One region of the Actimicrobium antarcticum genome, then DNA from elsewhere that is predicted to be linked to it. Evidence: riboswitches for the same ligand, from Rfam matches in the RefSeq annotation. Region 1 holds a riboswitch; the other holds the start of a gene.

The links. A riboswitch is a leader RNA that binds a small molecule or an ion and turns the genes downstream of it on or off. The one in region 1 is predicted to bind thiamine pyrophosphate.
Region 2: linked by a shared signal. The riboswitch ahead of ABD720_RS14480 (TonB-dependent siderophore receptor) and the one ahead of thiC (phosphomethylpyrimidine synthase ThiC) in region 1 are both predicted to bind thiamine pyrophosphate.

The regions. Positions count from the first base shown of each region.
Region 1 covers NZ_BAAAZE010000003.1:153,674-168,953, reverse strand. The annotation lists gene ABD720_RS02650 (aldehyde dehydrogenase) at 1-778, opposite strand, end outside; gene ABD720_RS02645 (GntR family transcriptional regulator) at 810-1,499, opposite strand; gene ABD720_RS02640 (ABC transporter substrate-binding protein) at 1,749-2,996, shown strand; gene ABD720_RS02635 (branched-chain amino acid ABC transporter permease) at 2,999-3,859, shown strand; gene ABD720_RS02630 (branched-chain amino acid ABC transporter permease) at 3,856-4,812, shown strand; gene ABD720_RS02625 (ABC transporter ATP-binding protein) at 4,809-5,549, shown strand; gene ABD720_RS02620 (ABC transporter ATP-binding protein) at 5,539-6,255, shown strand; gene ABD720_RS02615 (alpha/beta fold hydrolase) at 6,268-7,077, shown strand; gene ABD720_RS02610 (2-keto-4-pentenoate hydratase) at 7,154-7,996, shown strand; gene ABD720_RS02605 (hypothetical protein) at 8,652-8,948, opposite strand; gene ABD720_RS02600 (hypothetical protein) at 8,958-9,200, shown strand; gene ABD720_RS02595 (DUF2147 domain-containing protein) at 9,666-10,112, opposite strand; gene ABD720_RS02590 (valine--tRNA ligase) at 10,136-12,949, opposite strand; TPP riboswitch at 13,086-13,190, shown strand; gene thiC (phosphomethylpyrimidine synthase ThiC) at 13,270-15,213, shown strand; gene thiS (sulfur carrier protein ThiS) at 15,225-15,280, shown strand, end outside.
Region 2 covers NZ_BAAAZE010000012.1:30,597-45,876, reverse strand. The annotation lists gene ABD720_RS14515 (circularly permuted type 2 ATP-grasp protein) at 1-1,508, opposite strand, end outside; gene ABD720_RS14510 (transglutaminase-like domain-containing protein) at 1,851-2,717, shown strand; gene ABD720_RS14505 (DUF1631 family protein) at 2,690-4,885, opposite strand; gene pnuC (nicotinamide riboside transporter PnuC) at 5,119-5,703, shown strand; gene ABD720_RS14495 (AAA family ATPase) at 5,706-6,224, shown strand; gene ABD720_RS14490 (putative bifunctional diguanylate cyclase/phosphodiesterase) at 6,497-8,824, shown strand; gene ABD720_RS14485 (hypothetical protein) at 9,067-9,456, shown strand; gene ABD720_RS14480 (TonB-dependent siderophore receptor) at 9,616-11,775, opposite strand; TPP riboswitch at 11,828-11,928, opposite strand; gene ABD720_RS14475 (PAS domain-containing protein) at 12,025-15,280, opposite strand, start outside.

The DNA.
Region 1 (15,280 bases):
GTTCCAGCGTCTGGTGCGCAAAATTGGCACCTGCCAGTGCACCGGTAATGCGGCCGGCTTCGGTGCCGCCAGTGAGCACCCATTTCGCCAGGCCGCGATGTTCCGACAGCGCCTTGCCGCTGGTCGGGCCAAGGCCGGTGATGACATTGAACACCCCCGGCGGCAGGCCGGCTTCGACGAACAGCGCGGCCAGGCGCAGCGTGGTCAGCGGGGTGTATTCGGAGGGTTTGACGACTGTGGTGCAGCCTGACGCCAGCGTGGGTGCCAGGCTTTTCATCATGATCATCAGCGGATGGTTGAACGGGGTCGAATTGCCGACCACGCCGATCGGCGTGCGCAGCGTGTAATTAAGGTAATTGCCATCGACCGGGATGACCGAATCGCGTCGCGCGATCGCCAGGCCGGCGTTGTAGCGCAGGAAGTCCGGCAGGCGTGACACCTGGGCACGGGTTTCGTTGAGCGAGCGGCCGTTGTTGAGGGTTTCGAGATGATAAATTTCTTCGAGGTTGGCTTCGAACACATCGGCCAGCTTGTTGACCAGTTTGGCGCGGGTGCGGTTGGACATCGTGCTCCATTCGGCGCTCTCGAATGCGGTTGCGGCACTTTGTACCGCCCGGTCGACATCGGCATCGCTGGCATGGCTGATCTGCGCCAGCAGCACGCCGGTCGCCGGATTGATCACGTCGAGCAGGTCGGCACGGGTGGCGGCGACTGCGTGGCCGTCGATGAACAGGCCGTGGACCGGCACGCCGTTACTGGTATTCAAAACGCTGGACATCTGACTTCCCCTTGATTGAAAACGCGATGGACTAATTGACGATGGCAAACCGCGAAATGGCGTCATTGACGCGTTTCGCGGCGGCAGAAATATGCTGTTCGGCGGCGCGCTCGGCGCGTTTGGTCTTGCGCTGCTGCAGCGCATCGATGAGCTGGCAATGCTCGTCGACCAGTGATTCGGGATTTCCTTTTTTGACATTGCTGACACTGACCCGTACCGCGCGTTCCATCTGGTCGATCAGATCGATCAGGTGATTTTGCATGCGCAGGTTGCCGCCCAGCGCCGCCAGCGTGTGATGGAAACTGCGGTTGTAGCCGACAAAACCATCGCTCCACTGTGCCGGATCGAACTGGCGAAACGACTCCAGCGCCTGCAGTTGCGCATCGCTGGCATTGCGCACGATGCGTTCCATGCAGGCCCGTTCAAGGGCGGCGCGCAGGTGGAACATGTCCTGCACGTCGGTGACCGAAATCGGCGCAACCCGATAACCCTGGCGCGGTGTCGAAATGACCAGGCCTTCGCGTTCGAGCCGCATCAGCGCATCACGCACCGGTGACTTGCTGACCTGAAAGCGCGCAGCCAGTTCGGCTTCGCGGATTTCGGCGCCCGGTGGCAGTTCGCAACTCAGGATGTCGGCCCGCAATTGCGCGTAGGCCGACTCCCGCAGGAGCGGCGTGCCCGTGTTCTGGAGAGGACTGGCTGGCAAGGTAATGGTCGGCATTTGAAATATCAGGAGTTTGCTTTTCTGGATTATGTAATACATCACGAAAAAGCGCAAACACCATCAATTGCGCATCGCACCATCCAAGAAACGGCGTCTGGCTGCCGAAAACTACCTGAATAAAATAATAAGCGACCATCTTTTTTTATTTGGTAATATATTAAAGAGAGGCGAAAGACGCACTGCAAAGTCGCTAAAAAGAAGCCCGGTCAAAAAATATTTGATGGAAATCAATCAAGGAGACACGTCATGCTGAACAAAATCCTGACCCTCGCCGCAGTCACGACTACCGTCGCTGCCCTTTTTACCGGTCCGGCCCAATCCGCTGCGGCAGACCCGATCCGGGTCGGCTTCCTCACCGTCAAATCCGGCGCGCTGGCAGCCGGCGGCAAGCAGATGGAAGACGGCTTGCAACTGTTCCTGAAAGAGCGCAACAACATGATTGCCGGCCGCAAGGTCGAACTGTTCGTTGCCGACAGTGCCGGCCAGCCGGCGATCACGAAGACCAAGATGCAGGAACTGGTCGAAAAAAATAATGTGCAGGTGATCATCGGTCCGCTCGCTGCCTTCGAGGCACTGGCGGTCGACGACTACATCCGCAAGGCGCAGATCCCGGTGATCTCGCCGTCGGCCGCGGCCGAAGACCTGACTCAGCGCAAGCCCAATCCGTGGTTCGTGCGCGCCGTCGGCACCTCGGCCCAGCCGACCCAGCCATTTGGCGAATACGCGGCGCGCGAACTGAAGTACAAGCGCATTGCCATCATCGGCGACGACTTTTCATTCGGGCATGAAAGCGTGGCAGGCTTCCAGCGCACCTTCGAGGAAAACGGCGGCAAGATCGTGCAGAAACTCTGGTCGCCATTGAACGTGGCGGACTACGGCACCTACATCGGCCAGATCAATCCCAAGGTCGATGCGGTCTTCGTCAGCTTTGCCGGTGGCAACGGACTGAAATTCATCAAGCAGTACAACGAGTACGGCCTCAAGGGCAAGATCCCGCTGCTGGCGTCGATGACTGCCGTCGACGAAGGCATCCTGAAATCGATGGGCGATGAAGCGCTCGGCGTGATTTCGGCAGGCTGGTACGCCGCCACCATCGACAATCCGGCCAACAAGCATTTCGTGCAGGGCATGAACCGCGAATACAAGCAGGACCCGGGTTACTACGCGCTCGGTGCCTACAGTGCCGGTCTGATCCTCGAGCAAGCCCTGAAAACCGTCAGTGGCAAGATCGAAGACAAACCGGCCTTCATGGCGGCGTTGCGCAATGTGCAGGTGGCGGGCGATCCGCGCGGCCTGCTCAAGCTCGATGCGCTGGGCAATCCGATCATGAATGTCTATATCCGCAAGGTCGAGCGCAAGGACGGCAAGCTGGTCAACAGCATCATCAAGACGTATCCCGATGTCTCGCAATTCTGGACCTACAGCCGCAAGGATTTCCTGGCCGCGCCGGTGTACTCGCGTGACAATCCGGTCGCTGCCAACCTGGAAAAATAGGCGTGTCATTCTGGCTGATCCAAAGTCTCAACAGCCTTGCGCTGGGCGGCGTGCTGTTCACACTGGCGGCGGGCTTCTCGCTGATCTTCGGACTGATGCGCATCGCCAACCTGTCGCATGGCGCTTACTTCATGCTCGGGGCCTACGTCGGCCTGAGCGTGATCACGCACGGCTACGGCTTTTTCGCGGCGTTGCTGGCGGCCGGGCTGGCCGTCGGCACGCTCGGTGCAGTCGTCGAGCGGCTGGTGCTGCGCCGGCTTGCCGGCAACGGCCTCGGCCAGGTACTGGCCACGCTGGGCATTGCCTTCATCATTGCCGATTTCAGTTTGTGGGCCTGGGGCGGCGATCCGCAGCCGGTCGATGCCCCGGCCTTCCTGGCCGGCTCGACGCGCCTGTTCGGTCAGGTCTTTCCGCTCTACCGGCTAGGCGTGCTGGGCTTTGCAATCCTGCTGGCAATCAGCCTGTGGCTGCTGCTCGACAAGACCCGGCTGGGCATGATGATCCGGGCCAGCGTCGATGACATGCAAATGGCGCGCGGCATCGGCATCCCGGCCTCGCGCCTGTTTACCATCGTATTCTGCCTCGGTGCGGCGCTGGCCGGCATCGGCGGCGTGATTGCCGCGCCTATTCTGTCGGTGTATCCGGGCATGGATGCCGACATGCTGCCACTGGCGCTGGTCGTGGTCATCCTCGGCGGTCTTGGCAGCCTGGCCGGCGCGTTCGTCGGCAGCTTCGTGATCGGCTTCATCTACAGTTTTGGCCAGGCGCTGTTCCCGGACCTGGCGTACATCATCCTGTTCCTGCCGATGGTGGTGATCCTGGCGGTGCGTCCGCGTGGCTTGTTCGGAAGGATTGCTGCATGAAACGCGCATTGCTCTTCATTTTCATCGCGCTGCTGGCGATCCTGCCCTGGCTGGCCGGGAGCGACTATTACACCAACCTCGCCAGCCAGGCGCTGATCGCCGCGCTGTTTGCACTGAGCCTGAACCTGCTGGTCGGCTATGCCGGGCTGACCTCGCTCGGCCATGCCGGCTTCCTTGGACTGGCGGCGTATTCGAGCGCCTGGCTGATGCTCAATCTGCAGTGGGACCAGGCGTCGGCAGCAGCAGCGGCACTGGCCGGATCGACCGTGGTGGCGGGGGTGTTCGGGCTCATTGCGCTGCGCGCCAGCGGCATCGGTTTCCTGATGATCACGCTGGCACTGGGCCAGATACTGTGGGGCATTGCCTATCGCTGGGCCAGCGTCACCGGTGGCGACAATGGTTTGTCCGGCATCAGCCGGCCGCATCCGTTCGGCTTCGACCTCGGGCCGGCCAGCCATTTCTATTACTTCACGTTGCTGGTGTTCCTGCTGGTCTGGGCAGTGGTCGCGTTATGGGTGCGTTCGCCGTTCGGCGCCAGCATCCGCGGTACCCGCGATCAGCCACGCCGCATGAGTGCGCTGGGATTCAATGTCTGGCTGATCCGCTGGATCACGTTTACGATCAGCGGATTTTTCGGTGCCGTGGCAGGCCTGATGTATGTCTATTACCAGCAGTTCATCAGCCCGCACAGTCTGGCGCTGGCCAACTCGGCCGAGATGCTGCTGATGGTCATCGCCGGCGGACCGGCGACGCTGGCCGGGCCGGTGGTTGGTGCCGCGCTGGTGGTGCTGCTGAAAAATATCGCCAGCGGCTACATCGATCGCTGGATCATGCTGCTGGGTTTCGTGTTCCTGTTTATCGTGCTGTTCGTGCCGAACGGTATCGTGCCGGGCGTGGCCAAACTATGGCAGCGGTGGCAACAACGGCGGCGGCACAAGGAGGAGCGCGCATGAATCCGGTACTCGAACTGTCCGGCCTGAGCAAGGCCTTCGGCGGCCTGCAGGTCACGCGCGGCGTCGACCTGCGGGTGGAGCAGGGCGAACGGCATTTGCTGATCGGCCCGAACGGTGCTGGCAAGACCACCTTGTTCAATTTGATCGCCGGGGATTTTCGGTCCGACAGCGGCCGCATCAGCTTGCTCGGGCGCGATGTCACGCGCCTGCCCACCGCGAGCCGGGCGCAGCACGGGCTGGCGCGCACCTATCAGATCGTCACGCTGTTCGGCAAGGACACGCTGTTGCACAACGTGATGCTGGCGCTGCTTGGCAAATCGCCGCGCCGCTGGCGGCACTGGGGCAGCCTGTCCGATGAACGGACGATGACGGCGCGCGCACATGCGGTGCTGGAGGCAGTCGGCCTCGGCCACAAGGCAGCGTTGCCGCTGCAGCAAACCTCGTACGGCGAAAAACGCCGGCTCGAAATCGCCATGGCGCTGGCGCAGGAGCCGCAAGTGCTGCTGCTCGACGAACCGCTGGCCGGCCTGTCGGCCGAAGAGCGTGACACCATCCGGCAATTGCTGGGCCAGATCGACCGCAAGATCACCATCATCATGATCGAGCACGACATGGAGGTCGCACTGGCCTTCGCCGACCGGATCACGCTGCTGCATTACGGTGAAGTCATCCTGGGTGGTACCCGCGAGCAAGTCGTCAACGATCCGCGTACCCGGGAGATTTACCTTGGCCACTAACCTGCTCGAACTGGACAACCTCAACGCGTTCTACGCCGACAGCCACGTACTGCATGATGTCTCGCTGGCACTGGCGCCGGGCAAGGTGCTGGCGCTGCTGGGTCGCAACGGCGCCGGCAAGTCGACATGCATCAGTGCGATCGCCGGCTTCGTGCCACCGCGTTCAGGCCGGGTGCTGTTGGCGGGCATCGACCTGGCGCGCAGTACGCCGGAACAGATCAGTCGCGCCGGCATCGGCTTGGTGCCGCAGGGGCGGCGTATTTTTGGCAGCCTGAGCGTGCGTGAAAACCTGCTGGTGGCGTCACGCAAGCACACGCCGGCCGGGCGGCGCTGCTGGACTTGCGATGACGTCCATGCGATGTTCCCGCGCCTGCGCGAGCGCCAGCACCAGCTTGCCGCCAGCCTGTCCGGCGGCGAACAGCAGATGCTGGCAATCGGTCGCGCGCTGATGACCAATCCGTCCGTGCTGCTGATGGACGAACCGTCCGAAGGCCTGGCACCGCAAATCGTGCGCGAAGTCGGCGACGTGCTCGAACAGCTCAAAAGTCAAATCGCCATCCTGCTGGTGGAACAGAATCTTGGGCTGGCCATGAAAGTGGCCGACGACGTGGTGCTGCTCAATACCGGCCGCGTCGTGTTTGCCGGCAGCAACGCCGATTTCCGCCAGCAGCAGGCGCAACTGCAATCCCATCTCGGCATCACCTGAGAAAGACATCCCATGGACTTCGACCTGAAATTCGCACCCGTCGGTAACTACGCGCTGCGCTACCTCGATGAAGGCAGCGGCCCGGTCGTGGTGCTGATCCACGGACTGGCCGGTGATCTCAGCGCATGGCTGGCGCAGGTCGCGGTATTGCGCCAGTCGTACCGGGTCATTGCGTTCGACAATCGCGGCGCCGGGCACAGCACACAGGTCGATGAGCCGGTCAGCACCGCCGACCTGGCCCGCGACACGCTCGGGCTGATGGATTATCTGCAGATCGAGCGGGCCCACGTGGTCGGCCGGTCGATGGGTGGCGCAGTCGCGCAGCAGATGGCATTGCTCGCGCCAGCACGGGTGCTGTCGATGGTGTTGTGCGCCTCGTTTGCGCGGCTCGACCCGCTGGGCCGGCGGGTCTTGCTGAACATGCGCGATGCGCTCGAATGGCGCATGAACTGGGCCGACCATGCGCGCCATTCGGTGCAGAACTTTGTCTCGGCGGATTTTTTCAATCAGCAGCCCGAACGGGTCGCCGCGATTGAACGCCTCATCGGCGGCGAAACCCGCTTGCCGGCCTGCTACATCCGCCAGAACACGGCCTGCCAGGAGCATGACACGCTGCCTGAGCTGGCGCGACTCCACCAGCCGGTACTGGTCATGGCGGGCGCCAGCGATCCGATCTGTTCGCTGACGGCCACCGGTTGGCTGGGCGACGGGCTGCCGAATGTCCGCACCGAAATTTTCGAGAACGCCAGCCATTTTTTCCTGATGGAGCAACCTGAACGATTCCAGCAATTGCTGTCAGATTGGCTGGTACAACATGCCTGATCATGGCGCTTGTGTAATACGTTGCGGTAGCTGAAAATAGTCTGACTGTTTTCACTCCTACCTAAGCGAGTCCGCAATGCTGATGTCCACACTATCCAATCGTTACGCCCACCAGTTGCTGGACGCCCGCGCCAACTCGGCGCAAATGCCGCGCCTGTCGGTCGATACCGCGCTGACCATGTCCGATGGTTACGAAGTCGCCAAACGCATCCTCGACATCCGCATCGCGCAGGGCGAACAGCCGGTCGGTCGCAAGATCGGCTTCAATAATCGCAAGGTCTGGAGCAAGTTCGGTGGCCAGAATCTGGTCGATGTCCCGGTCTGGGCCACCATGTACGACTCCACCGTGCGCTTTGCCGACGACAACCGCGCTTTCCAGAGTCTGGTCGGTGCCGTCCAGCCGCGTCTGGAACCCGAAATCGTCTTCAAACTCGGCAAGACCCCCGCAAAAAATGCCTCCCTGACGGAACTGGCCGCCTGCATCGAATGGATGGCGCATGGTTTCGAAATCATCGTCTGCCCGTTCGCCGACTGGCAGTTCGAGCCGGTCGATGCGGTCGCCGCGTTCGGCCTGCATGGCTCGCTGATCATTGGCGAACCGCACATCTTGTCGGCTGCCTCGCGCCGCAATCTCGCTGAAGTCCTGACCAATTCCAGCGTATCGCTGTCGCTGGACTCGGGTGAAGGGTTCTCGTTGCGTGGTGCCGGATTCGGCGCCGACTTGCTGGACAGCCCGGTGCATGCCATGATGCATTTGCACAAGCTGCTGCAGACACAACCGGAGTTCGCACCGCTGACTGCCGGCGAGATCATCACTACCGGCACCTGGACCGAGGCGTATCCGATTGCTGGCGGACAGACCTGGACGACCGCGTTTTCGGGGGTGAGTTTGCCGGGGTTGACGGTGGGATTTGTGTAAGAAGTATTGGTTGATGGAGTGTTGTCGCTAGCGTTAGCGAGCGACTTCATTCCCTGCCAGTTCTCTCACACCACACCGCCCGCTGTTACCAACCGCCGCAAACCACATCACCAGCAACCAGGGTCAGAGTTTTTTTTCGCACGCTTTACCGCGAAAATTACTCCGACCCTGCTTGCGGATTCCGGAGCACGCAGATCGCGACCGCCGCTGCCAGTAAGGCACGACAGCTTTGTGCAATTCCGCAGCCGGCGGATCGAGAACGTAGCTGCCGGTGCGCCACGGTTGCACGCCGCAATCCGTTTACGGGGTCAGAGTAATTTTCGCGATACCCCTGCGAAAAAAAACTCTGACCCCGGAAACTGGCTTTTTCAGCATGCAGCCTCCGCAAACCCACGCCGCTTGCAATTGCCAGCCGTCGCGCACCGTCGGATTTAATCAACCGCCGCAAACCACATCACCAGCAACCAGGGCCAGAGTTTTTTTTCGCAAGTTGTACCGCGAAAATTACTCTGGCCCTGCTTGCGGATTCCGGAGCACGCAGATCGCGACCGCCGCTGCCCGTCAGGCACGACAGCTTTGTGCAATCCCGTAGCCGGCGGATCGAGAACGTAGCTGCCGGGGCATCACGGCTGCACTCCGCAATCCGTTTGCGGGGTCAGAGTAATTTTCGCGATACCCCTGCGAAAAAAAACTCTGACCCCGGAAACTGGCTTTTGCAGCGTGCCATGTCCCCAAAAACCGCACGACCCGCTTTTGCCGGGGGCAAGCAATACCTGCTGTATTTATTAATCGCTGCGAACAACATCAGTGGTTTTTCGCAGCCGCCGCAAACCACATCACCAGCAACCAGGGTCAGAGTTTTTTTTCGCAACGCTTCACCGCGAAAATTACTCTGACCCTGCTTGCGGATTCCGGAGCACGCAGATCGCGACCGGCGCTGCCAGTCAGCCACGACAGCTCTGTGCAATTCCGCAACCGGCTGATCGAGAACGTAGCTGCCGGTGCGCCACGTCTGCACGCCGCAATCCGTTTGCGGGGTCAGAGTAATTTTCGCGATACCCCTGCGAAAAAAAACTCTGACCCCGGAAACTGGCTTTTGCAGCGTGCCATGTCCCCAAAAACCGCACGACCCGCTTTTGCCGGGGGCAAGCAATACCTGCTGTATTTATTAATCGCTGCGAACAACATCAGTGGTTTTTCGTAGCAGCCGCAAACCACATCGCCAGCAACCAGGGTCAGAGTTTTTTTTCGCAACGCTTCACCGCGAAAATTACTCTGACCCTGCTTGCGGATTCCGGAGCACGCAGATCGCGACCGGCGCTGCCCGTCAGGCACGACAGCTTTGCGCAATCCCGTAGCCGGCTAACCGCGAAGGTAGCTACCGGAGCGCCACGGCCGCACTCCGTAATCCGTTTGCGGGGTCAGAGTAATTTTCGCGATACCCCTGCGAAAAAAAACTCTGACCCCGCAAACTGGCCTCTTCAGCTTGCCGTATCCGCAAAAACCGCACCACCCGCTCTTGCCGGGGAGGCGCAAGCAATACCTGCCTCATTTATTAATCGCTGCCTGCAACTGCCAGTTGTCGCGCATCGGCGGTTTTTTCCAACTTACGCAAACCACATCACCAGCGGAAACTTGCCTCTGCAGCGCGCCCCCTCAACAACCCCCGTTACTCCTCCCGCACCCACATCTGCGTGCGCCCCAGCATCGGCACCCCGATATACCCGCGCACATTCAGCTTCTTGCCCTCATCAGCCAGCGTCATCTTGCTTTTATAAACCTTGCCATTGTTCGGATCGAGTATCGTCCCGCCCGCATAGTCGCTACCGTCGGCGCGCATGCCATTGAGAATCGTCATTCCGATAATCTGCTGATCCTTGTTGGCGCCATCGCATTTGTCGCACTTCGGATTCGGATCATTCGGCGGTGGCGAGAACAGTTTCTCGATCTTGCCTTTGAGTTCGCCGTTGCTGTCCGTGATGCGGATCAGTGCCTTCGGTTTGCCGGTGCTGTCGTCGATGCTTTTCCACAGTCCCACCGGCGTGCTCTGCGCCATGGCACCGCAAGCCATCAGTAGTCCGGCAGTCAGTGCTGCCAGTTTTTTAGTCTCGATCATGAATGTCTCCTCATCAGAATCAATTAGCCTACAGGCAATTTCGCAAACTGTTCCCGCAATTTTTCCAGCGTGCTGGTGAAGCCCGCCAGACGAGCCTGTTCCGCCTGCACCACCGCAGCCGGCGCCCGCGCCACAAACGCTTCATTGCCCAGTTTGGCATGGCCCTTGGTGATCTCGCCTTCGAGGCGCGTGATTTCCTTGAGCAGGCGTTCGCGCTCGGCGGCGACATCGATTTCCACCTTCAGCATCAATCGCGCATTACCCACGATCGACACCGGGGCAGGGGATTCCGGCAATTTGTCGAGCACTTGCACCTCGGACAATTTGGCCAGCGCCTGCAGATACGGTGCAAACGATTGCAACTGCGCGGCATCCGCGCCGGCAGCTGTTTCCAGGATCAATGGCACCCGCACGGCAGGCGACAGTTGCATCTCGCCACGCAGGTTACGACAGGCATCGGTCATGGTCTTGAGTTGCGCCATCCAGGCTTCGGCGGCCTCGTCGATCTTGTGCGGCTGCGCTTCCGGATACGGCTGCATCATGATCGAATCGCCCTCGGGCTTGAGCAATTTCCCCGACAGCGGTGCCACGGTTTGCCACAATTCTTCGGTAATGAACGGAATGATCGGATGCGCCAGACGCAGCGTGGTTTCCAGCACTTTCAACAAAGTCCGGCGGGTGCCGCGCTGTTGCGCCTCGTTGCCATGCTGGATCTGCACTTTGGCCAGTTCCAGATACCAGTCGCAGTATTCGTCCCAGATGAACTTGTAGATCGACGACGCGATATTGTCGAAACGGTAGTCGGCAAAGCCCTTCGCCACATCCGCTTCGGTACGCTGCAGCAGCGATGTGATCCAGCGGTCGGCTGCCGAGAATTCCAGATAGCCGGCCTCGTCGCGCTCCTCCACGCCGCAGTCCTTGTCGACGGTATTCATCAGCACGAAGCGCGTTGCATTCCACAGCTTGTTGCCGAAGTTGCGATAGCCCTCGCAGCGCGCCAGGTCGAAATTGATGTTGCGGCCCAGCGAGGCGTAACTGGCCATCGTGAAGCGCAGCGCATCGGTACCAAAGGCCGGGATGCCGGTCGGGAATTCCTTGCGGGTGGCTTTCTCGATCTTCACGGCGTCCCGCGGATTCATCAGTCCGGTGGTGCGCTTGGCGACCAGCGTATCGACGTCGATGCCATCGATCAGGTCGATCGGGTCGAGCGTGTTGCCTTTCGACTTGGACATTTTCTGGCCACTGCCATCGCGCACCAGACCATGCACATACACCGTCTTGAACGGCACCTGGCCCGTGAAGTGCGTGGTCATCATCACCATCCGCGCCACCCAGAAAAAGATAATGTCGAAGCCGGTCACCAGCACCGACGACGGCAGGAACATCTTGTAATCCGGCGTCTCTTCCGGCCAGCCCAGGGTCGAGAACGGCACCAGCGCCGACGAGAACCAGGTATCCAGCACATCGGCATCGCGCCGCAGCGTCTTGCCGGGTGCCTGGGCCTGTGCTTCGGCTTCGGTACGGGCGACATAAATCTTGCCGTCATCGTCGTACCAGGCCGGAATCTGATGACCCCACCAGAGTTGGCGGGAGATGCACCAGTCCTGGATATTGTTGAGCCACTGGTTATATGTCGTGGTCCAGTTATCCGGAATCATCTTCACTTCACCGCTGGCCACTTTTTCCAGCGCCACTTCGGCAATCGACTTGCCTGGAAAATGCGTACCCTCCGGCGCCGGTTTCGACATCGCCACGAACCACTGGTCGGTCAGCATCGGCTCGATCACAACGCCGGTACGGTCACCGCGCGGCACCATCAATTTGTGTGGCTTGACGATCTCCAGCAAGCCTTGCGCATCGAGATCGGCAACGATTTCCTTGCGTGCCACGAAGCGGTCCATGCCTTGGTATTTAACCGGGCTGTTCTCGTTGATCTTCGCATCCAGCGTAAAGATATTGATCTGTGGCAGGGCGTGGCGCTGGCCAACGGCATAGTCGTTGGCATCATGCGCCGGCGTGATTTTCACGCAACCGGTGCCGAATTCCTTGTCGACATAACTGTCGGCGATGATCGGAATCTCGCGGTCGCACAGCGGCAGCTTCAGCATCTTGCCGATCAGGTGCACGTAGCGCGTATCGGTCGGATCGATCGCCACGGCGACGTCGCCCAGCAGGGTTTCGGGACGGGTGGTGGCCACCGTCAGGTGGCCGCTGCCATCGACCAGCGGATAGCGGATATGCCACATGAAACCGTCTTCTTCCTCCGACACCACTTCCAGGTCCGACACCGCCGTGCCCAGTACCGGGTCCCAGTGCACCAGACGCTTGCCGCGATAAATCAGGCCCTGTTCGAACAGGCGCACGAACACCTCGGTGACCGTGCCCGACAGCTTCGGGTCCATCGTAAAGTACTCGCGCTCCCAGTCGGTCGACGCACCCATCCGGCGCATCTGGCCGGTGATGGTCGAGCCGGATTGTTCTTTCCATTCCCAGACTTTCTCGACGAATTTCTCACGGCCGAGGTCATGGCGTGACAGCTTTTGCGCATCGAGTTGGCGCTCGACCACGATCTGCGTGGCGATACCGGCGTGGTCGGTGCCGGGAATCCAGGCGGTATTGAAGCCGCGCATCCGGTGGTAGCGCGTCAGGCCATCCATGATAGTCTGGTTGAACGCATGCCCCATGTGCAGCGTGCCGGTGACGTTCGGGGGCGGCAATTGAATGCTGAAGGCGGGCTTGTCTGCATCCATGGTGGCGCTGTAATAACCGCGCGCTTCCCAGGTGGACCGCCAGTGCTTTTCAATTTCGGTGGGCTCGAACGACTTGGCTAATTCCATGATGGGTGTCTGGTAGGGAAAGGAAGTCCGCATTATAGGATGAACCCTGCAGAAACCCGCTGTCGCGTCGGCCAGAATCCGGTTAGTATTAGCGACTCGCCGTGCATCACGGCGACAGCAATACCGTAATACCGCAACACCAAGCTAGGGGTCCTTACCGCAAAACATGCGCGGTCGGGTGAGAAATACCCTTGAACCTGATCTGGATAATGCCAGCGAAGGGAAGCTACGGAGCGTACCCCACGATCCGCCATTCCTTCGCTTTTTCGCTAAAGCAAAGGAACACCGTGAACGACAAAGCCCGCTTCTTAGACTCCACGATCAACGCCAACGTTGATGCAAAACCCGAAGCCAAACTCAACGCCAAATTCGACGCCAGCACCGCCATCGTCGATGAAGCAGCAGTCCAGCCATTACCCAATTCCAGCAAGTTTTACGTGCAAGGTTCGCGTCCCGACCTGCGCGTACCGATGCGTAAGATCACCCAGTCCGACACCGCCGCCTCGTTCGGCGCTGAAAAAAATCCGGCGATTTATGTCTACGACACCTCGGGTCCCTACACCGATCCGGACGCTGTCATCGACATCCGCAGCGGCCTGTCGACCCCGCGCCTGCCATGGATTCTGGAGCGTAACGACACCGAAGAACTCGATGGACCATCGTCCGTCTATGGCATCGAAAGACTGAACGATCCGGCGCTGGCCGAGCTGCGCTTCAACCTCAAGCGCACTCCGCGCCGTGCACTCGCCGGCAAGAACGTCACCCAGATGCACTACGCCCGCCAGGGCATCATCACCCCCGAAATGGAATACGTCGCCATCCGCGAAAACATGCGCCGGCGCGAATATCTCGACGAGCTCAAGGCGTCCGGCCCGATGGGCAATCGCCTCGCCGACCTGATGGGGCGCCAGCATCCGGGCCAGTCGTTCGGCGCCGCGATCCCTGCCGAGATCACGCCAGAATTCGTCCGTTCCGAAATTGCCCGTGGCCGCGCCATCATCCCTGCCAACATCAACCATCCCGAAATCGAACCGATGATCATCGGCCGCAATTTCCTGGTGAAGATCAACGCCAACATCGGCAATTCGGCCGTCACCTCCTCCATCGGCGAAGAAGTCGAAAAAATGACTTGGGCCATCCGCTGGGGTGGTGACAATGTCATGGACCTGTCCACCGGCAAGCACATTCACGAAACCCGCGAATGGATTGTGCGCAATTCACCGGTGCCGATCGGTACCGTGCCGATTTACCAGGCACTGGAAAAGGTCAACGGCAAGGCCGAAGACCTGACGTGGGAAATTTTCCGCGACACGCTCATCGAACAGGCCGAGCAGGGCGTCGATTACTTCACGATCCACGCCGGCGTCTTGTTGCGCTATGTGCCGATGACAGCCAAACGCCTGACCGGCATCGTCTCGCGCGGTGGTTCGATCATGGCCAAATGGTGCCTCGCGCATCATGAAGAATCGTTCCTGTACACCCACTTCGACGACATCTGCCAGATCATGAAAGCCTACGACGTCTCGTTCAGTCTCGGCGATGGCTTGCGTCCGGGCTCGATCTTCGATGCCAACGATGAAGCGCAATTGGCCGAACTGAAAACCCTCGGTGAACTCACGCAGATCGCCTGGCAGCACGACGTCCAGGTCATGATCGAAGGTCCCGGTCACGTGCCGATGCACCTGATCAAGGAGAACATGGACCTGCAACTGGAGCAATGCCACGAAGCACCGTTCTACACGCTCGGACCACTGACCACCGATATTGCACCTGGCTACGATCACATCACCTCCGGCATCGGCGCCGCGCAGATCGGCTGGTACGGCACGGCAATGCTGTGCTACGTCACGCCGAAAGAGCACCTGGGCTTGCCCAACAAGCAGGATGTGAAGGACGGCATCATCACCTACAAGATCGCCGCCCACGCCGCCGACCTAGCCAAGGGACACCCGAGCGCACAGATCCGCGACAACGCGCTGTCGAAAGCCCGCTTCGAATTCCGCTGGGACGACCAGTTCAACATCGGGCTTGATCCCGACAAAGCGCGCGAATTCCACGATGAAACGCTACCCAAGGACTCGGCCAAGGTTGCCCATTTCTGCTCGATGTGCGGCCCGCATTTCTGCTCGATGAAAATCACGCAAGAGGTGCGGGACTATGCGGCCAAGCAAGGCATCAGCGACGTTGCTGCGCTGAAGCAGGGGATGGAAGTCAAATCGATTGAGTTCGTCAAAAGCGGCGCGGAACTCTATCGCAAACAGTGATGGGTGCCAGCATGATCGAGATTGAACTCAACGGCGCGCCGCACCGGATTGCGCCGGGCCAGCATCT
Region 2 (15,280 bases), on a different contig from region 1:
CGGCCGCGCGCCTGCACCCAGGTGTCCTTGCTGGCGCCACCACGTTGCATCGTGATGACGCGGGCATCGGCGCCGGTCGCCACGCGAGTCAGTCCGCCTGGCATCACGATATAGCCATTGGGCGTGGCGCAGGCAAAGACCCGCAAACCTACCACCGAGGCATTCAGGCCCGGCGCCGGGTCTCCGCGCCAGACCGGTGCCTGCGAAATGCGTACCAGTTCCTGGGCTACGTAATTGTGCGGTCTGGCGCGCATGGCGTCGATCAGGCTGGCGCGGGCCTCGGCATCCAGATCCTGACCGAATACCGGCAATTGTCGCAGTTGCGGGAAGGCGGGTTTGACCACCAGGTTATCGAGCTGATCGATGGCCTGTTCCAGCGCAGCCGGTTCACCGCACCACCAGGTGCCTACCGACGGCATTTTCAGTTCTTCACCCAGCAGTCGGCGCGAAATGGCGGGCAGGTAGCCCAGCAGTGCGCCCGATTCCAGCAGGTTAGAGCCGAGCCCGTTGGCCAGTAATACCGTGCCGCGTCGCGCCGCTTCGGTCAGGCCGGCGACACCCAGTGCCGAATCCGAACGCAGTTCGAGCGGATCACAGAATTCATCGTCGACACGGCGCAGGATCACGTGCACACGACGTGGTCCGGCCAGCGTCTTGAGCCAGACCAGGCCATTGCGTACGGTCAGGTCACCACCTTCCACCAGCGGGAAACCGAGGTAGCGCGCCAGGTAGGTTTGTTCGTAATAGGTTTCGTTGTAAGGGCCCGGTGTGAGCAGCACGATCAGCGGTTGTTCGCTGTCGCGCAGCGGCGGGCTGTCATCAGCACCATCGCCCCGGTTGGCGGCGCAAATGCGCCCCCAGTGCGCCAGGCTATCGCGCAGACGGGCAAAAAAACCGGCCAGATGCTCGATCTTCATGTCGCGGAACAGTTCCGGGAACGCCCGCGAAATGACGATCCGGTTTTCCAGCGCATAGCCGGCACCCGAGGGTGACTGGGTGCGGTCGCCGACCACCCACCAGCGCCCATTCGGCGCACGGGTCAGGTCGACGGCGTAGAAATGCAGGGCGATATCGTCGCTCTGGCGTATGCCGTGGCAGGGGCGCAGGAAGCCCGCGTTGCCGTGGACCAGGCCGGGCGGCAGCAAGCCTTCTTTGAGCAAGGTTTGTTCGCCGTAGACATCGCCGAGGATCTGGTTGAGCAGGGTGGCACGCTGGATGACGCCGGCTTCGATGCCGGCCCACTCCTGCTGCGGCAGGATAAACGGCAGCACATCCAGATCCCATGGTCGGGTCATCCCTTTCGGGTCGGCATAGATGTTGTAGGTCACGCCGTTTTCGCGTACCTGGCGCTGCAAGGCATCGATGCGTTGCCGCATGACTTCTGCGGGTTCTCGGCCAAGGTGATCGAAGAGTGCGCGCCAGTGCGGACGAGGCATGCTATCGGCTTCGAACATTTCGTCGTAGCGCTGCTGCGCCAGCGGGTAAGCGGCAAGCAGGGAGTTATTCATTTTTTTCAAGGCAATTGCCAACCAGGTCGTGCAGGAAAGTTTTTCGTGTCAGCGGGCTGCATGGCAGAGATCTGACAGTGCGCTGGTGGACTTGTGTTGCTGTGTATGAGTCGGCCCTCATCATACCTGTACTTCCCGGTTCGTCGGGGGCAGTTCTTCGGGTGTCATTGTGCCCGGTCGTGCAGCTGGCAATAAGTTCGCTGTCGCACAGAATCACTGCTTTACAAGTCGCATACTTGGTAATATTCGCCCGCCGCTACGGTGATGTTTCCGCGCCGATACTTCTGCGCCGACTTCATGGTTTGCGGCACCAACTCCTCCTTTTTTTGAAAAATACGCGTCATGATCCGGCTGAACTTTTCCATAGATCTGAGCTACGAAATCTTCGATAGCGGAAGCGATTTCATTTTTAATATCCACGCTGCAAAGACGCCTTATCAAACGGTGGTCAGCGAATCCCTGCACATTAGCCAGGATGTGCGATCGACCGTCTACACGGCACCGGAAACGGGTTCGCGTTATCTGCGACTGCAATCCGGCAACGGACTGCTCAACGTGCACTATGAAGCCACAGTCGACCTCGTGCATCACGTTGCCGCGCCCGATGCGTTGCAGGAAATGCCGATCGACCAGGTGGCGCCACAGGCACTGACCTACATCTACCCCAGCCGGTATTGCCAGTCCGATCGACTGCATGCACTGGCCGGACGGGAGTTTGGTGCGATACCGCCTGGCTACCATCGGGTCATCGCGATTCAGCAGTGGATCAGGCAGCGCGTGATGTTCCAGTCCGGTAGCACCAATGCCAGCACCTCGGCGCTCGACACGATCATCGAGCAGGTTGGCGTGTGCCGCGATTTTGCCCATCTGATGATTGCTTTATGCCGGGCGGTCAACCTGCCGGCGCGTTTTGTGACCGGGATCGATTACGGTGTCGACCAGTCGTTGCGACCGCTGGACTTCCATGCGTATGTCGAGGTCATGCTGAGCGGGCGCTGGTATCTGTTTGATCCGAGCGGCGTGTCGCCACCGATGGCGCTACTGCGCCTGGGTACCGGACGCGATGCGGTCGATGCGCCGTTTGCCACCGTGTTCGGTGCCGTGAGTTCTGCGGTACCGGTTATCCGGATTACGGCCGTCGATGACGCAGCGCAGGGGCTGGTGCTGCCATGGCATACGGATCAGGCGTTGTCCTCGGCCGAGGCCTGAGTCTCGGCGAGCAGCGGGGCGCTGATGGCCGGAGTATGCATCAGCGCATTTGCCAGAGCACGCTGCACCGCGCCGTCGACATGCACTTCGCGGGCGCTGCCTGCGCGAAATGCAGTAGCGAGATCGTCGGCTGACATCGAAAACGCTTCCTGGCGTTCCCGGGTTGAAAAAATATACAGGGTGCGTAACGGGCTGACCCAGGCCAGCCTGACGTGTTTCGGATCTGCCGATGCCTGGTCGAATTCGAGCCACGCGCCGCGTCGCAATTGCTCCACCTCATCGACAAACTGATCCGGTTCCGGCTCGGCCTGCGTTTGTTCGCGGGCCTTGATTTCGATGCGGCGCTCGGCAGCTTTTCTGGCTACCTCGACGGCAATTTCTACCTGGCGTTCGGGTGACAGTTCCAGCGGCGCCCGCACGATCGAAGCATGGCATTCCGCCAGATCGGCAAAAAACTGCAGCCGGTCGGCGTCTTCCCACTTGATGATGTTGAGCCATTTGTTGAGCATCGACAAAATCGCAGGCAGGCGCGCGATCAGTTCCTTGCGATGGCCGGGTGTGATCTTGGGCTTGATGCTCCAGAGCAGATCATCCATCGTCCTGATCGCACTGGTCAGCACGTCCGGCTTGTCATTTTTGATGCTGTGCGCCAGCGTCAATACCGGCACCCACCGGCTCTCCAGGAAAGCTTCGACGAATGGCGCGACTTCGCCGGTATTGATGCGTACTGCCACATCCTGTTGGGCCGAGCGGGTGGCGCTACGGATTTTTTCGGTCTGCAGCGCCTCGTGGATAGGCGCTTCAAGCGCGCCGGCAGCGGTCGCCTCGTCGTGGGCGATGTAGGCAGTCAGATTGCCGGTGGCCTCGGCAAAACGGTTGCCCGGGTCGGGCAGATCGTTCTCGCTCAGGCGTTCGATACTGTTCTTGATCGTCACGAACAACGGATCATCGGCACCTTTGGCCCGATCCCACACCATGCCGGAACGGGTCAGCAAGTCGATCAGCTTTCGTGCCGGATGATCTTCGCTATAAAAGAATTCCTTGTCGCGTAATGCCTCCTGAAGTACCGGTACTTGCAGCAGGCTGATCAGTTCCTTGATTTCGGTGGGAACGTACTGGTCCCGGAATACGCTGTCGAATACCTGAACCAGCAAGTCTATTGTCGTTTCATCGGTACGGCTCAAGCTGCCGGCCGGCGCATCTGCCTTGATGCGCGACAGCTGATTGCGCGCCGGGTGCCGTTGCGCTGCTGGCAGTGCCTGATGTTGCTGCAACTGACCCAACAACGAATCACCGGCAACGCGACTTGCCGACCAGTCTGGTTGAGCGGTGATGTTCGTGCCGCCTGTTCCGCTGATACCGCTGGTACCTTGATGATCGCCGATGTCGGCTGCATCGAACAGGTGACGCAGTTGCTGCTTCAGCGCTGCCTGGTCTGCTTCGCGAGAGGCGGTGCCGGGGTGACCACCAGATTTGCGAATCTGATAGACGTCGATCAGTTCAGGCAATACGCCACGGGCGATCAGGGTATCGTTGAGCGCCTTGATGATGGGTGGCAAATCGAGGAATACGCCCGGGCGCAGCAAAGGCAGGATCGCAATGGCAGATTCCGACGATGGCACGAACTCGTTCCATGCCGCATGTACAGCACCAAGAAATACCTCGGGACGAAACGGATTCTGCGCCACATTGATCGCATCGCGCTGGAGCAGGATGGCAAGCCTGCTGTTGAGCGCTGCCAGCTGTCCGGCATTGTCGATGTCGAACAGGCGGGCACTGACACCCAGCAGCACCTTGTTATCCATTTCGGCGTACGGCACCAGCGACATGTCACCCGCACGGCGCGATACCGCTTGTCCTGCACCATTTTCGAGCAGCGTGATTTCCTGTTTCAGTGCCTGTTCCAGCCGGTCCGATGCAATATGCAAAAACGCATAGCGATTGTTCGTCAGCAGGTTGGCGAGATTGAAGCAAAGGTTGGCTTCCCGGGCATCGCCGCTACTCTCCGAGAGTTCCATCAAGGTGGCGGACAGGTGTTCCGTGAAGGCTGAAAATTGCGCATCGACCATGCCAATGACGACCGGGACCAGCGTCGACAGGACGTCACTGCGCCGCCTGTGCGTAACCGGCGGAAAAGAGGCTGCGTCAGGGCTGGTATTGGACGCCATGGGTGGAGTTCCAGCGGACATTGTTTGAATGGCGGTATGAAAGTCGATTAAGAGTCGTTGGACTGATTATGCATCAGCCTTACGGTTATTTCCATGTGGAAAGTAATAGTTGTCTCCTGATGGTGTTCGGGTGCTGCTGCCAGTCATGTTCAGCAGGTAAAAGGCTGTTGCGCAGCGAGCCGCAATACAGGCCGCTGCCCTATACTGTCGCGTTACGTTTCCGACGCTCCTTCATGAACGATCCACTCCAGTTATTCGGTTTGACCACAGCACCGCTCGAACTGGTTTCGTTCATTCTTGCACTGATTACGGTCCTTTTGACCATACGCCAGAACCACTGGGGCTGGCTGTTTTCGATTATTTCGTCGGGCACGTATGCCGCCGTTTTTCTGCAGTCCCGGTTGTATGGCGATGCCGGACTGCAGGTCGTGTTCATTGTTCTCTCGGTATGGGGCTGGTATCAGTGGCTGTATGGCGGCGTGGCGCAGTCGCCATTGACCGTCACCAGCCTGTCGCCGCGAGGCTGGCTGCGTTCCGGCCTGGCATGGCTGGCAGGGTTCGCCATCCTGTCGCTGTTCCTGACCTCGTTTACCGATACCGATGTCCCGTACGCAGACGGCTTCCTGACCGCTGGCAGCTTGCTTGGACAATGGCTGCTGTCGCGCAAGAAGCTGGAAAACTGGCATGTCTGGATCGTCGTCGACCTGTTATACATTGCGTTGTATCTCTACAAGGGGTTGGCGTTGACGGCAATCTTGTATGGCATTTTCGTCGTGATGGCGGTGATTGGTTTGCGCACCTGGCGCAAGACATTGTGAGGGTGGCAGCGATAGCGATCCTGGGTGCCGAGTCGACCGGGAAATCAACGCTGGCGGCGGCACTGGCCACGCGCCATCAAACGCTGTGGGTGCCCGAATACCTGCGCGAATTCGTCGATATGCATCAGCGCACGCCACACGAAGACGAGCAATTTCTGATCGCCAGTCGTCAGGTTGCACGTGAAGACACGTTTGCACGAGACGCCAACCGCTGGCTGTTCTGTGATACCACGCCATTGATGACGGCGCTGTACAGCCAATTCTATTTTGGCCGTGTTGATGCCGCGCTCGCAGCCTTGGCTGCCAGCCGGCGTTATGCACTAACCTTCGTCACCGCGCCGGATACACCCTGGATCGCCGATGGGTTGCAGCGCGAATCGGCTGACGTGCGCGATACCGTGCATCAGTGCCTGATTGCGCAGTTGATGTCTACTGGTTCGGGTTTTCATTTGTTGTCGGGAACGCTGGAAAAACGGCTCGTTGAGGCGGATCGGTTGCTGGAGATATCGGCAGGCAAGTGATCGGTTTCTGTGATGGGATAAGCAATTCGTCCAGGCTGCGTCGGTGTTTTTCCACAAATTCCAAAAACACGCCCGTAAATTTTAAATAAATTAAAAAGTCGGCCAAGTCGATTGCAATGGATTGTTACTCTGGGTTATCTTCAGTGCATACCAAAAAGCAATGCTGATACAAGGCGAGTGACGATCTAAACCAGGTTTTCATCCCGGTTCGGTACAAATCGCACCTGCTGTCGGCACGAAGACAGGGAGCGCCGTACGCCATGAGCGACATCATGAAAAGAGTTCAGGCAATTATCGAGAGCAGCGAAAACGTTGCCGGCGCCGTGTCCACGCCGGGGCTCGCCGGACCGTTCAGTCACGGCGTACCCGATCCGGCGAACAGCCCCATCACTTCCACGAAACCGGTAGCGCAACCGGAGCGCCTCCCAGATTCACATAAAGAACTGGAGGGGATTATCCGGATATTGACCAACGTCATCGAGGTAAGCAAAACCAAGTCGGCCGAACTCGCGTCGGTACAAGAGAAAATCCGGGAAAGCGAAGGACGCTTGCTGGCCATCATGAACCATTCAGCATCGATCGTGATGCTGAAAGATGTGGCAGGTCGATACGAGTTCGTCAACCGCTGCTTCGAAGAATTGTTCGATGTCGATGCGGCCACGGTCATTGGCAAAACCGATCATCAGCTCTTTGGTGCAGACATTGGTCAGGTATTGCGTGGCTGCGACCTGGAGACGATCGCCAGTGCAGGCGTGACGCACTCATTCGACGACGTCACGATCGGTGGTCGTGCGGTCAGGCTGGAGAGTATGCGCTTTCCGTTGTTCGATCTTGACGGTGTCGTCACATCGGTGTGCACCCAGGCCAGCGACAGCAGCCTGAAACGGCACGCCGACGAACAGCTCCGGCTTGCTGCCAAAGTATTTGATCGTTCCGGCGAAGCCATCGTCATCACCGACCCCCATGCCGTCATCCTTACGGTCAATGCGGCCTTCACAAGAATTACGCATTACACCATCGACGATGTCATCGGAAAAACGCCACGCATTCTGCAGTCCGGTCAGCACGCGCCGGAGTTTTTTGAACACATGTGGCGGGGCTTGCGCAACGACGGTGCCTGGCAAGGCGAAATCATTAACCGCCGCAAGAATGGCGAAATTTATCCTGAATGGCTGACCATCAATGCGGTCAAGGATGATGCTGGCGACCTCGTCAATTACGTCTCAATCTCGCGTGACATCACGCATGTCCGGGAGTCACAGCGCCGGATCGAGTTTCTCGCTACCCACGACGCATTGACCGGGTTACCCAACCGGACATTGCTTTCCGACCGTCTGGACCATGCGATTTGCCAGGCACGACGCGGTGACCACCGGGTAGCGGTACTGTTCATTGATCTCGATAATTTCAAGAACATCAATGACAGCCTTGGTCATGACGTCGGAGACATGCTGTTAAAGCAAGCGACAGAAAGGTTGAAAAAAAGCGTGCGTGATTCCGACACGCTGGCGCGCCTCGGCGGGGATGAATTTGTGGCAGTGCTGAGCAATGTGTCGGTGGACGATGTCCATGTCGTGGCTGCGCGCATTGTCGACTTCATGGCAACGGTATTCCAGGTCAATGAGAACACCCTGTTCGTGTCGGCCAGTATTGGCATCAGCATGTTTCCGGAAGACGGCAACGACTCCGTGAGTTTGCTGAAAAATGCCGATACCGCGATGTACAGCGCAAAAGACGACGGCCGCAATCAGTACCAGTTTTTTGCCAATCACATGAAAGTCCTGATCATGCAACGCATGGCGCTGGAGACCAGTTTGCGGTTGGCACTGATAGGCGGGTGCTTGCGCATGGAGTATCAACCCAAGATCCACCTGGCGACCGGTGCGATCATTGGTGCCGAGGCACTGGTGCGGTGGCACGATCCGGTTCTGGGAGAGGTAGCGCCAGCGCAATTTATTCCTGTGGCCGAAGGCTGCGGTCTGATTTCCATCCTCGGCAGCCGTGTCTTCGAGATGGTGTCAGGACAGATTGCGTGTTGGCGATCGATGGGCATTGCGGTGCCGCCCATCGCCATCAATGTGTCCGCACATCAGCTGCGCGAACCGCGCTTCGTGGATAACATTGCCGCCGTGATCGCCAGCTCCGGCGTGCCGGCTTACAGCATCAGTATCGAGCTGACCGAAAGCGCGCTGATGGAGCGTGTCGATCAGGTCCGCGAACGGCTTCTGCAACTCGAATCGATGGGCGTTACCTTGAGCGTGGATGACTTTGGTACCGGTTATTCGTCATTGGCCTACTTGCGCAAATTGCCGATCGGGGAATTGAAGGTTGATCGCAGTTTTATCGACGGACTGACCGATCAGCCTGATGACCGCTCGGTCGCCAAGACCATTATCGACATGGCGCACGCGCTCGGGATGCAGGTGGTCGCGGAAGGCGTCGAAACGCTTGCCCAATTGCGCGTTTTACAAAGTCAGGGATGTGACATCGCGCAGGGCTACCTGTTTTATCGACCACTGGCACCAGACGAATTTGTGCGTGCATTAACGGCCGGCTCGCTGGCAATTTGCGGGCCTGTGTTGCAGGTCGAAAATCTCTGAGAACCTTGACATTGTCCTGCGGTAAATTCCTCAAAAGAACTTCACCGATTCTTTCATTCGACGTGTCATTTTCTGACACGGGTTTGTCCTGTTCTCCGATAGCGACCCCCAAAACCAGCGCCTAGTATCGCTACCGATGGCGCTGCCTTGACGGGTTGCCATCCGGTCCAGCGGAGTCCGGTCACCTGGTTGACCACCTCCCTTTTACCGTGAACTCTTAACTCAACTCGAAGGAGATGGTAATGTCGACGAACCAAAAAGGTAAGCAGTCACAAGAGGAGATGGACGCGATGCAGGGCAGGGAACAGGGTGGTTCTGGTCGCAGTTCTGGCACGCAAGGCGGATCGCATGAGCAGCATGTCGAATCCGGCCGCCAAAGCCACAAGAACGACAACAGGCAATCCGATACCAGCGGTAGCCAATCGGGCAGTTCGGAAAAATCCAGCGGTGTTTCCCGCAGCGGGACTTCCGATCAGCAGACCGATGCTGGTCGTCAAAGCAACAAGGGCGACAACAAACAGTCCGACAGCGGGGAAGGCAGCCGATCCGGTAGCCAGGGTAGCTCACGCGGCGGTACGCACGAGCAGCACGTCGAAGCTGGTCGCCAAAGCCACAAGAATACGAACAAATAAGCCGACTGCAGTCAATCGGCGGTAATGAGGTACGGTGTCGGTGACGGCACCTGAATCAAACAATGCGCGCCAGAACGGCGCGCATTTTTTTGCCCGTGCCTGAGCATGCCGACAGCGGCGGCACACTGTGATCCTCGTGCTGCATCGGCTTACGTCACATTAAAAATCAAACTGCGCCGACACCTTGAAGGTCCTCGGCGCGCCAGCCAGCAAATACCCGCCCAGTGCCGACGACGCATCGCGCCAGTAAAACTTGTCGAACGCGTTGTCGACGTTGGCACGCAGCGTGGTGGCCGTGCCGTTGACCGAGGTCAGGTAGCGCGCGCCGAGGTTGAACAGGTGATACGACGGGATCGTGATGCGCGCCACGCTGTCAGGACTGAACACCTTGTTGCCGGAATAATTCCATGCGCCGTTGAGCTTCAGGCCTGCGATGGTGGGCACCGCGTAGTCGAGCGTCAGCGCCGAGCGGAAGTCCGGCACGTTGGTCACGCGCTGGTCGTTCTGGGCCGCATCATCGGTATTGCGCTGGCGCGCCTGCAAGGCCGTGGCGCTGAACCCGATTGTCAGGTCACGGGTCATTTTGCCCTGGGTTGCCAGTTCCACACCGCGATGGACGGCATCACCATTGCGCAGGTACGTGAAGCTGCTGTTGGTATATTCCAGCGGCTTGGTGATCTGGAATAGTGCTGCCGACATTTGCCAGTTGCCCGCCAGCTCTGCCTTGACGCCGAGTTCTTGCTGGCGCGATTTGGAGGGATCGAGAATCTGGTTGGCGTTCGTGGTCAGCAGCGGCGCGACGCCACCGTGTTCCAGACCTTGCGAGTAGGCGCCATACAATGTCCAGTTGGCCAGCGGATTGACTACCAGCGCCACCGATGGCAACACGTAGCTGCGCTCGAAGGCGGTGCCGAACTGGGTACGTTCAATCTGGGTGTGGCGCAGGCCGGCATGCAGTTTGACTTGCTCCGACAGCGTCAGGATGTCTTGCACGAACAGCGATTGCTCGTTGCCTTTGCGCTGAAGCATGACCGGGCCGGTGGAAATGGTGGAGGCCGGGACCACAACAGGCTGATAGATATTGCTGGTGCCATTGGCCATCGATCCGGCGCAATCCAGCGTGCCATACACACAGTCGCCAAATTCATCGCGGCGGCGCAAGGTGTCCATGCCCAGAGTGACCTGATGGACGATGGCACCGGTGGCGAATTTGCCTTGCAGCGAGGCTTTTGTCGATAGCAGTGTTTTTACTTCGCCGGTGCTCTGGTAGTCGTACACGTCGTAGTCGCCATTGGCACAGAAACCCGGGAACAGCCCGGCGGATGCGCAACCGTACGGGAAGGCGGCGTAGTCGTCGCGCAGCAGGCGATGGCGGTTGACGGCGATGGTGCTGCTCCAGTCCTGGTTCCACTTGTAGTCAAAGCGCAGACCAACGTTGGTGCTGTCGGTCACGACCGGCTTGCTCCAGGGCTGGTTGTTGAGCATGGTCTTGGCGGAAACGCCGGTGGGCAGGTCGGTGCCGCCGAGCAGCTGGAAGCCGGGTGCCGTGAGCTGGGACTTGTGCTGCGTATCGAGGTCGATCTGCAGCAATGCCTTGGGCGAAATCTGCCAGTCGAAGGCGCCCGACACAAATTGGCGCTCGCCATCGGCACCCTTGACGTACGAGCGGATTTTTTCGGCGGCGGCGTTGATCCGGTAACCGAAGCGCTTGTCGTCAAACCTGCCGCCAAAGTCGACCGATCCGTAGACGGTGCCGCGTTCACTGGCTTCCAGCAGGATGGAGCGCAGCGGTGTCGCGGTGGGGCGCTTGGTAATGAAATCGATGATGCCGCCCGGGGTCGAGATACCGGCTTGCAGTCCCGATAATCCTTTCAGGATTTCGACCCGTTCCTTGTTCTCGAACGGGATCGCTGCATCCGACGCAATCGGCAAACCATCCTTGCGGTAGCTCGATGCATTGTCGAGGGCGAAACCGCGAATGGAAAATTGTTCGGCGTAACCAACTGCGTTATAGGCTTCGTTCAGGCTGGCATCAAGCCGGCTGATATCGGCGATACGACGGATTTGCAGATCCTGTAGTTGTTGCTGGCTGATGACGCTGACGGCTGCCGGCGTTTGCAGCAGCGGCGCAGTGCCGAATCCACCCACGCTGGCATTGCGTCCGGTATCACGTGGCAAAGCGGTCTCGGAGACTACCACTTGGGGCAAGGTTTGTTCGGTAGTTAGTGTGGCAGTTTGTGCGTGGGCGGCAGAGGCGACGAGGAGGCTTTGTGCAACCAGGAAGGCAATTCGGGTCAGGCGGAGGTTCGGTACCGGCATGGTTCGCTCTATCAAGTGTGGAAACACTGGTGGCAGCGAAGAAGCGGTCGAAGGAGGGGGCCTGTCGCTTCCCTTCGCTGGCATTATCCAGATCAGGTTCAAAGGGTAAATCTCACCCGAAAGCTGATGCTTTCAGGACCCCTAGCAGGAGCGGAGTGTAGCACGCGGGTCGTGTGGTGTATGGAACGATGGCGGATTGATGCGGTGCATGGCGCCACGCGCCGGTTCAAACCGTGCACGCCCGGCCAGTCAAGACACTTGCGGCAGCTCCAGCAAGCGTTCAATGGGCTCCGGTTTGTGCAGGAAGAACCCCTGAGCATAAGTAATACCCAGCTCCTTGACCCGCTCCAGCACTGGCGCTTTGTCGACGTATTCGGCAACCGTCTGGATGCCCATGACCTTGGCAACATCCACAAAGCACCGCACTGCCACATCATCCAGAGGGTCGTCAAGCAAGTCCTTGATGAACTGGCCGTCGATCTTCAGGTAGTCCACATGCAGCCGCTTGAGGTAGCCGAAAGATGACGCACCGGCACCAAAGTCATCCAGCGCAACGCTGATGCCCAGGGCACGAACCTGATCCACGAATACCGCCGCATCGGCCAGATTGGTCACCGCAGCAGTCTCGGTAATCTCGAAGCACAAACGTTCACACAACGAGGCCGGTAATGCAGACAGGCTTTCCATGACATGGCGGTGAAAGGCGCGGTCGCCCACGCTTTGACCCGACAAATTGATGCACAGCAGCTGGATCGCGTGATTCGGTCCCAGCGCTTCCAGCCAGGCAATCGACTTTCGCAACACCCAACGGTCGATGCGTGTCGCCAGATGAAACCGCTCCGCAGCGGGCAAGAACGCTGCCGGCGAAATGATGGACCCGTCGGTATCCAGCATGCGCAGCAACACTTCAGCATGCATGCCGTGCACGCCACCTTCCAGTGAATGCAACCGCTGGGCGTACAGCACAAAACGGTCTTCGTCCAGCGCCTGTTCGATACGCGTTGTCCAGTGCATTTCGCCCTGGCGTACTTGCATGGCCTGGTCGTTATCAATCCATGTATGCACCCTGTTGCGGCCGGCTTCCTTGGCGGCGTAGCAGCACGTGTCGGCTGCCTGCATGACTGCGGCGGTATTGGCAAAGCTATTGCTGACTGCTACCAGCCCGATGCTGGTGCCAACCCGGAAACGTCTGCCGTCATGCTGGAACCTGAACTCATCCATGCGGTCGCAGATCTGCTGCGCGACACGCTGGGCCTGCTCGCCGTTGCAATGGTCCAGGATGATGCCGAACTCGTCGCCACCCAATCGGGCCAGGGTGTCACGCGCACGAACCACGTCACCCATCAAACGACTCACCTGCTGCAGCAACAGATCACCGGCGGTATGCCCGCATGCGTCGTTGACCAGCTTGAACTGGTCCAGATCGACGTATAACAAAGCGTGGACGCTGCCGTCGTCATGCGATTTTTGCAAAAGAGAACGCAGACGGGATTCGAACTCTACCCGATTGACCAGACCCGTCAATGCGTCATGCGTGGCGCGATAGCTCATTTCACCAGAGAGGCGGCGCTGCTCGGTCACATCATGGAACACCAGTACGGCTCCCAGTACGGTTCCTTGCGCGTCGCGAATCGGGGCGGCGGAGTCTTCGATGCCGAACTCCATGCCGTCGCGCGAGATCAGCACGGTGTTGTTTGCAAGACCAACTATCTTGTCCAGCTTGAGGCAGGTCTCGATCGGGTTCTCGGCGAGCAAACGGGTCTGCTCATGGACCACATGAAAAATGTCGACCAGCGGGCGTCCTTGTGCATCGGAAATGGTCCAGCCTGTCATCCGTTCGGCCACCGGATTGAGCCATGTGACGTCGCCTTGCGCATTCGTGGTGATGACCGAGTCACCAATGGATTCCATGGTGATGCGAAGAAGCTCGATTTGCTGGGCCAGGGCGATCTCGGTTTCGCGCTCATGCGTCACATCCCAGTTCACTCCGACCATGCGCAACGCAGTGCCCTTGGCGTCACGCTCCACAATTGCCGTGGACTTGATGGCGTGCACGCTCTTATCTGACCAGATAATGCGAAATTCAAGCGCAAATTCCTGCTCGCCAGCAAGTGCCTTTTGCAACGCAACTTCGGGCTTCTTTTGATCGTCGGGATGCAGGTGGCGCGTCCACAAACTGTAGGTATCTGTCACGCTATCTGGTTCAAGGCCAAATAGCCGATACATCAACTGGTCCCAGACCAGGGTGCCTGTTATCAGGTCATATTCCCAAACCCCGATGCCGCCAGCGCCCGTCGCCAATTGCATGCGGTCATGAATACGGGCAATGAGCCGGCGTGTTTTCACGGCTTCGGTAATGTCCTGGAATGCGCCCAGCAGCCGGATAGGTTGCCCATACTCGAACTCGGCTGAGCCCATGGCACGTACCCAGACGATCACCCCGTCCCTGCGCACCAGTTCCAGTTCCAGATCCCAACCCTGGCCGGTCGTCACCGCGTTGTTCACCGCGTCCTGAATGATAGGACGCGAGTCTGTCGAATAGAACTGGATGGCCTCTTCCAATGTGGGCGTATAACCGGGTACTTCGCCCTGAATACGACACGTCTCATCGGACCAATAGACGCTATTCGAGCGCAGGTCTACCTCCCAGCCGCCGACGCCAGCCATGCGGCCGGTGCGGTCGAGGAAGACCTGGCTTTTACGCAGTTGGTCTTCGAACTGCTTGCGTTGTGAAATGTCGCGACTTACGGAAACGTAACGCTCGATCGCGCCATCAGCGCCTCTGAGCGGAGCTACGATGCTATACATCCAATACAGTTCTCCGTTTTTTTTGCGATTGCAAATCTCACCGTGCCAGGACTCGCCTTGCGCCAATTTCGCCCACATTTCAGAAAAAAATGATGCAGAGTGGGCGCCCGAGGTCACCATGCGGTGATCTTGTCCCAACAGTTCCGTACGTGGATAGCCACTGAGATCGCAAAACGCGTCGTTGACCTCGGTGATGCGGGAGGAAAGATCTCCGACCGAAACGACGAAGTGCTCCTTGATCATGCCAAGCAACGATTCGGTCGCGTGCTTTGCGTGGGATTGTTGCGTCATGTCTTCGACGGTACCGACATAGCCAGTACGTAGCCCTTGCGCATCGAGGATCGCGCCGGCAGTGCTACGCACGACGCGCAGTTCGCCGCTCTGCTGGTGGATGCGGAACTCCATGTCAAACTTTTGACCGGTTTCGGCACAGGCCTGCCAGTTGGCAAAGACGTTGGGTGCATCCTGCGGATGCAAGGTCGCTTTCCAACCCGTGCCGACGCTTTGTGTCTCGGTCATGCCAAAAATCTGCTGCCAGGCGGCATTCGTATAGGTGCACGCACCGTGCATATCGGTCGCGTAAATGCCGGTGGGTGACGCCGCACTCAACGCCCGAAACTGTGCTGCACTGTGTTCTGTGTCGCGCGCGATCCTGCGCATCTCCATGAACTGACTTGCCGCTTTCGCCAATTGCAAC